3 regions of the Thalassospira sp. NFXS8 genome follow, and region 1 is predicted to be linked to each of the others. Evidence: riboswitches for the same ligand, from Rfam matches in the RefSeq annotation. Region 1 holds a riboswitch; each other region holds the start of a gene.
The links. A riboswitch is a leader RNA that binds a small molecule or an ion and turns the genes downstream of it on or off. The one in region 1 is predicted to bind thiamine pyrophosphate.
Positions count from the first base shown of each region.

Region 2: another riboswitch for thiamine pyrophosphate. It lies ahead of J4E05_RS03075 (ABC transporter ATP-binding protein); the one in region 1 lies ahead of thiM (hydroxyethylthiazole kinase).
Region 3: another riboswitch for thiamine pyrophosphate. It lies ahead of thiC (phosphomethylpyrimidine synthase ThiC); the one in region 1 lies ahead of thiM (hydroxyethylthiazole kinase).

Region 1 covers NZ_JAGEMF010000002.1:428,237-430,504, reverse strand. Annotated here, with positions in the region: gene J4E05_RS11290 (Tex family protein) at 1-661, shown strand, start outside; TPP riboswitch at 819-940, shown strand; gene thiM (hydroxyethylthiazole kinase) at 1,008-1,823, shown strand; gene thiE (thiamine phosphate synthase) at 1,820-2,268, shown strand, end outside.
Region 2 covers NZ_JAGEMF010000001.1:678,595-680,862, reverse strand. Annotated here, with positions in the region: gene J4E05_RS03080 (ABC transporter permease) at 1-105, opposite strand, end outside; gene J4E05_RS03075 (ABC transporter ATP-binding protein) at 102-923, opposite strand; TPP riboswitch at 914-1,025, opposite strand; gene J4E05_RS03070 (quinone oxidoreductase family protein) at 1,124-2,092, opposite strand; gene J4E05_RS03065 (LysR family transcriptional regulator) at 2,191-2,268, shown strand, end outside.
Region 3 covers NZ_JAGEMF010000001.1:1,945,679-1,947,946, forward strand. Annotated here, with positions in the region: gene thiC (phosphomethylpyrimidine synthase ThiC) at 1-1,059, opposite strand, end outside; TPP riboswitch at 1,207-1,334, opposite strand; gene J4E05_RS08815 (cation diffusion facilitator family transporter) at 1,403-2,268, opposite strand, start outside.

The DNA.
Region 1 (2,268 bases):
AATCAGCCGCGAAAGCAGCCGCGACCTTGCCAGTCTGATTGGCGATTCGCCCTTCCTTAAAACGCTTCACCCGGAAAAATTCGCCGACGACGTGTTTGGTGTGCCCACCATCCGCGATATTCTGGCCGAGCTCGACAAACCGGGCCGGGACCCGCGCCCGGAATTCAAAACCGCGAAATTCATTGAAGGTGTCAATGAGATCAAGGATTTGAAAGTAGGCATGAAGCTGGAAGGTACGGTTACCAACGTGACCAATTTTGGCGCGTTTGTTGACGTCGGTGTGCATCAGGACGGCCTGGTTCATATTTCGCAACTGGCCGACAAATTTGTTGCCGACCCGCGTGAAGTGGTCAAGGCTGGGCAAATCGTTTCGGTGACCGTGATGGAAGTTGACGCACCGCGCAAACGCATTGGCCTGTCGATGAAATCGGACCCCGATTACGAAGGCGCACAGGACCGCCGCGAACAGCGCAGCCAGCCATCAGGTGCGCGCAACAGCAATGACCGGAGCGCGCAACGTCGCCCGGCAGGCAATAACGGCACTAATAACCGTGATGCCAACCGAGGCGGTGGCAACAACCGCGCCAATATGTCCGCAGGTGATGCCGGTGGCAATGCCATGGCGGCGGCCCTGAAAGCTGCAATGGAACGCCGCAAATAAAACCGGATCCCGGCAACGGCGCGGGTTATCTGCCTTTGCAATCCTATGCTGGCGGCGGAACGATATCATAATCGTTCCGCCGCCATTTATTTATCAGGCCGGGCCCACCCACCGGTAAACAGCCGATTGACACATCCCGCCTTAACACCCATCTTGCATCTTCACCAAGGGGAGCCCCGACAGGGGGCTGAGAAACTGCCACACGGAAAACCCGCAGCGCAGTGACCCGTTGAACCTGATCCAGTTCATACTGGCGTAGGGAGGGTGCGAATGCTGTTTTTCGGCATTTTTCCATCATTCCGGCTTCGAACTGGGTTTCCAGACATGTTTGTATTGGAGCCTTAACATGACCAACGATGCCACCAACCCCACACCTTCTGCCCTTTTTGCCCAAATGCGCGACACATCGCCGCTGGTGCAATGTATTACCAATTATGTCGCAATGAATTTTGCCGCCAATACCTTGCTGGCGGCGGGCGCTTCACCGGCAATGGTACACACACCCGAGGAATCCGGCGAATTTGCCACCATCGCCGGGGCGTTAACGGTTAATATCGGCACATTGTCCCCGCAATGGGTGGAGGGCATGAAAGCTGCCGCGCAAAGTGCCAATCAGGCAAACAAACCATGGGTGCTGGACCCGGTTGCCCATTTTGCCACCGCCTTTCGCCGCGATACCGTGGCCGAACTTTTAGAACTTAACCCCGCCATTATTCGCGGCAATGCATCGGAAATCATCGCCCTTGCAGGGGGCAAAAGTACCGGACAGGGGGTTGATAGCGGCGACCCGGTTGAACAGGCCGAAGACGCCGCAACAACCCTGGCCCAAAGCCGGAATGCCGTGGTTGCGGTAACGGGAACCGTTGATTTCGTCACCGACGGCACCCGCGCGGTTCGCATTTATGGTGGATCAGATTTAATGCCAAAAATCACGGCAATGGGGTGTTCGTTAACAGCCCTGGTAGGGGCCTTTGTTGCCATTGCCCCGGATGCCCCCTTTAACGCCACCGTGGCCGCCCTTGCCACCTTTGCCGCCGCCGGGGCCATTGCTGCCGATACAGCAAACGGGCCGGGCAGCTTTGCCGTGCATTTCATTGATGCCCTTTATGGGCTGGATGCCAACGCCCTTAACGCCAAATCGCGGATTGAAACCCTGTCATGACCTTTGATCTATCGCTTTATCTGGTTCTGGACCCCGATTTATGCCGTGAACATACCATGGTCGAAACCGCCCGTGCCGCCCTTCGCGGCGGGGTTACCATGGTGCAACTGCGCGACAAAACCGCCAGCACCGACGCCATGATCAAGGTCGGCCATCAGTTAATGGCGGTTTTGGCTGGCAGTGGCGTCCCCTTGATTGTAAACGACAATATCGACGTCGCCCTGGTAATTAATGCAGATGGCCTTCATATCGGACAGGATGACATGCCCGCCAGCCTTGCCCGGCAAAAACTGGGCAAGGATAAAATACTTGGCCTCTCGGTCGAAGACCCGACCGCGCTGCGCACAGCGGACCCGGCACTTGTCGACTATATCGGTATCGGCCCGGTTTTTGCGACATCAACCAAACCCGGACACAAACCTGCCATCGGCTTTGACGGGCTGGC
Region 2 (2,268 bases), on a different contig from region 1:
TAAGGCCACGATGATGATAATGGGCCGTGCCAGTTTCAGCAGTTTCCGTTCGGCCAACGGTTTTCGCGATATATGACGGGCGGGCTTTGTCGGCGGCGGGGTCATTGGGGGGCCTCCGTCGCACCGGTTTGGGGCGATATTGCGCCCAGCTGGTGTAACAGGCGGGCTTGATGGCTCAATATCGCGGGGTCGGTAATGTCGCGCGGGATCGTGCCTTGGGGAATAACGGCATCGGACAATATTGCCGGTGTGCCCTGCAACACCACAACCTTGTGGCCAACCCTAAGGGCTTCAAGCGGGTCATGTGTGACCAGCAAAACGGTTTTGCCGTGTAAAACCCGGGCTGCCAGATCCTGAATGCGCATTCGGTTTAGCGGGTCCAGGGCCGAAAAGGGTTCGTCCATTAAAACAACCGGGCGATCTTCCATCAAGGTGCGGGCCAGGGCCGCGCGCTGCTTCATGCCGCCAGATAACTGGGCAGGGCGCATCTGGGCGGCTTTGCCAAGCCCGACTTCGGCAATCAAATGATCGGCCCGGGAAAAATCAGGCTTTTCGCCACGTAACACCGCCCCAAGAACAACGTTTTCGCGCACGGATCGCCACGGCAACAGCAAATCTTGCTGCGCCATATAGGCAACCCGCCCGGCCAAGGGTAATCCGTCGCCACAGGTAATAATGCCGCTGGCAGCGTCGCCGACAAGCCCGGCCAGAAATCTTAAAAGGGTGCTTTTGCCCACGCCGGATGGCCCTAGCAAACAGGTAAAGCTGTTGGCACTTAGATCAAGGGAAAGGTCGTGAAAAAGGCTGGTGCCGTTAAATTCAACACCGGCACCGCGCAAATGAACATCAAAAGATGTCGGATTGCTGTCAGTTGGTGCCGGTATGTGCCTTATATTGGGCGTTTTTGCATCGGTATACGTCATACGATCCTTCCTACGCCGGTCTTAACCGGTTCAGGTTCAAAGGGTCGTTCGGCAACACCGAACCTCTCAGCCTGTTTACGACAGGCCCCCCTGGAGATGACGCGACTATGCGCAGATGAAACCCTTGCGTCAAGTTTCGTGATTAATGTTTTTCGTTTGGTCCTTGCCAATCTGGATGCCGACAAGGACCTGTTGGGCGTTTAGGGGTTAACTTGCAGGTAAACTGCACCACTTGTCGCCCCGGTTTCCAGATCGGTATGTGCTTGTGATGCGTTTTCAAAATCATATGCCTGGGCCAGCGGAAAAGATGACTGGCGTAAAACATCAAACCATGCGCTTGCCGCATGATGATATCCTTGCAGGTCATTGATAAAGGCCAAAACACTGGCACGAGTTAAAAACCGGTTTGTCAACGCGCTGACGTCAAGCAAAGGCATATCACCGCCGATTTGGCCAATATTGACTGTTGTACCAAATGGTTTGGTTGTGCGGATGGTTTTGCTCAGTGTTTCTCCGCCAATCCCGTCAAAGGCATAATCAACGCCACGGCCGTTCGTCAGGGCGACAATGGCGGTTTCAAAATCCTGTTCTTTATAGAATATGGCGTGGTCAAGTCCTTGCTGTTTGGCAAGTTCGGCTTTTTCTGGCGTGCTGAGGGTGCCAATTGTGGTGGCACCTAACCGTTTTGCCCAATGCACCATTATTTGCCCCAGGCCTCCCGCCGCTGCATGGACAAGAATGCTTTGCCCGGCTTGGACTTTGCACAGATGAACCAGCAGGAAATAGGCGGTTAGTCCGCGTAGCAATGACCCTGCAATTTGTTGATCACTTAGGTCATCGGGCAGTTTTATCACGCGGTTGGCGGCAACATTGCGCTGGGCGCTATAGCTGCCCACCGGGAAACCGGCATAGGCAACCCGCTCGCCAATGTTAAAATCACGCACATCCTTGCCGATGGCACAAACCGTTCCCACGGCTTCAACACCAATGCAGCCGGGCAGGGCGGGCATGGGATACAGGCCTTTGCGGAAATAAACATCCACAAAATTAACGCCGATCAGGCTTTGTTTGATTTGTATTTCGTTGTCCTGTGGAGCAGGTAAAGCAATATCAGTGGCGTATAAAACCGATGGTTCTCCGGTCTGGTCCATGTGAATGATACGGGTCATGTTTCTCTCCTGAATGTTGTGACAGGCTCAGGATTAAGGGGTATTTCTCTTGGGGGAAATTGCATATATTTGCATAGTAAATGGGTGATAATGCGCAAATGAACTGGGAAGATTTTCGTTATTTTCTAACGCTTGCCAATGCGGGCAGTTTTTCCGGCGCGGCACGCACGCTTGGT
Region 3 (2,268 bases), on a different contig from region 1:
TTCGTACAGAAAACTTTCGCGGTGATGATGCAGGCACCATTTCGCCATGATCGAACCGCCACGCGACACAATGCCTGTTACCCGGTCCACCGTTAACGGAATATGATGCAGGCGTAATCCGGCATGAATGGTGAAATAATCCACACCCTGTTCAGCCTGTTCGATCAGGGTATCGCGATAAACCTCCCAGGTCAGGTCTTCGGCAATGCCATCCACTTTTTCCAATGCCTGATAAAGCGGCACCGTGCCAATCGGTACCGGCGCGTTCCGAATAATCCATTCGCGGATGTTGTGAATATTTCGCCCCGTTGAAAGGTCCATCACGGTATCGGCCCCCCACCGGGTCGCCCATACCATTTTTTCAACTTCTTCTTCCATCGACGACGTCACCGCCGAATTGCCAATGTTGGCATTGATCTTGACCAGAAAATTCCGGCCTATAATCATCGGTTCCGCTTCAGAATGATTGATATTGGCAGGGATAACCGCCCGCCCGCGGGCTATTTCATCGCGCACAAACTCCGGCGTAACAAAATCGGGGATAGCGGCACCAAAGCTGTCGCCATCCCGTTTGGCGGTTCGTGCGGCATTAATGGCCCGTGCCCGGCCCAAATTTTCGCGGATGGCAACAAATTCCATTTCCGGTGTCACGATGCCGGCCCTTGCATAGGCAAGCTGCGTGATCGCGGTTTGGCCAACGGCCCTAAATGGCCGGTATTTAACCGGGAAATCCTCTACCGCGTGGCGCGTTCCCGGGGCCACACCGTTATCAACCTGCTGCACATCCCGCCCGTCATACGACGTGACTGTTCCATTATTCTTATGCCAGTGCTGGCGCAACCGGGCCAATCCCTGCCGGATATCGATGGTCACATTCGGGTCGGTATAGGGGCCTGACGGGTCATATACCCGCACGGGCGGCTCGCCCGCCGTGGGGTGAACCGAAATTTCGCGCATCGGAACGCGAATTTCAGGATGAAGAGTGCCGGGAATGTATATTTTTTGCGAGGCCGGTAACGGGCCACACGTAATTTCAACGTCCGGATTTAAAGCAGGCATAAAAGGCTCCTTTGCAAAGGCAATGGAGACCCAGTTCCGCGTCAGGTTTCAGATGAATAAATTTCCCCGATCACAGCAAGCAAAGGAATAGCTGCAACGCAGCAGGCCCTTTGAGGCTGTCATCAGTGCCACGTCCGTCTGATGAAAGACCCGGCATCTGCACCATCCCTACGCCAGTATGAACTGGATCAGGTTCAAAGGGTCACTGCGCGTAAAGTCTGAAACTTTACCCAGCAGAATCTCAGCCCCTTGCCGGGGCCCCCCAGGTGATCGAGGATCATAGTTGCAATTTAAAATCGCAGGTGTCAATCGCCGGAATATTTTATCTGAACAGATATTCGGTCTAGCGGCCCGTCGCGAGTTCGCTGTTGGAAACAGGGATATCATCCAGCCCCACCTTACGCGCCCGGGCTTCGTGCCAAAATTCGGGGTCTTCGGTGTAACCGCTAAATTCATCAAGATGAATATCTTCGGGCGGTTCGGGGTGGATGGTAATATCAAGGTCGGGATATTCGCCGCGAATGCTGTCCATCACCTGATGGCAAATAGTATGGGCTTCGCGCATCAGCATCCCGCCATCCATGATCAGTTCAATTTCAGCAAAGCGATGCACCCCCGATGAACGGGTGCGCAAACGGTGAATACCGATTACAGATTTGTGTTTCATGGTCAGTTCAATAATGCGCTGGCTATCGGGTTCGGGTAATTCCCGATCCATCAACACCGAAACAGCATCGCGGCCAACCTTGCCTGCCGAATACAGCAGGAAAATCGCAACAATACCGCCAATCACCGGGTCGGCCCATAAAAAGCCCGACCCCACCAGCAACAGCGCAATAATAACAGCCGCATTGGCAAGAATGTCGGAACTGTAATGCAGCGAGTCGGCCTCGACCGCCATCGAACCTGACATCCGCATGGCCTTGCGTTGCAGCAAAACCAGCCCCACTGTCATCACCAGCGATACAACCATGATATAGATTGCTTCATTGGCAAGGCGCATCGGTTGCGGGTCCACCAGGCGCGAAGATGCCTCGGCCAATACCAGTACGGCAGCACCCAGCATAAAGGCGGACTGGAAAAGCCCCGCCAGCGGTTCAGCCTTGCCATGGCCAAAACGGTGGTCATGGTCCGCCGGACGCCAGGCACTACGCACCGCCATGAAATTGATCACGGACGTACCGATATCAAGCATGCTATCTATCATGG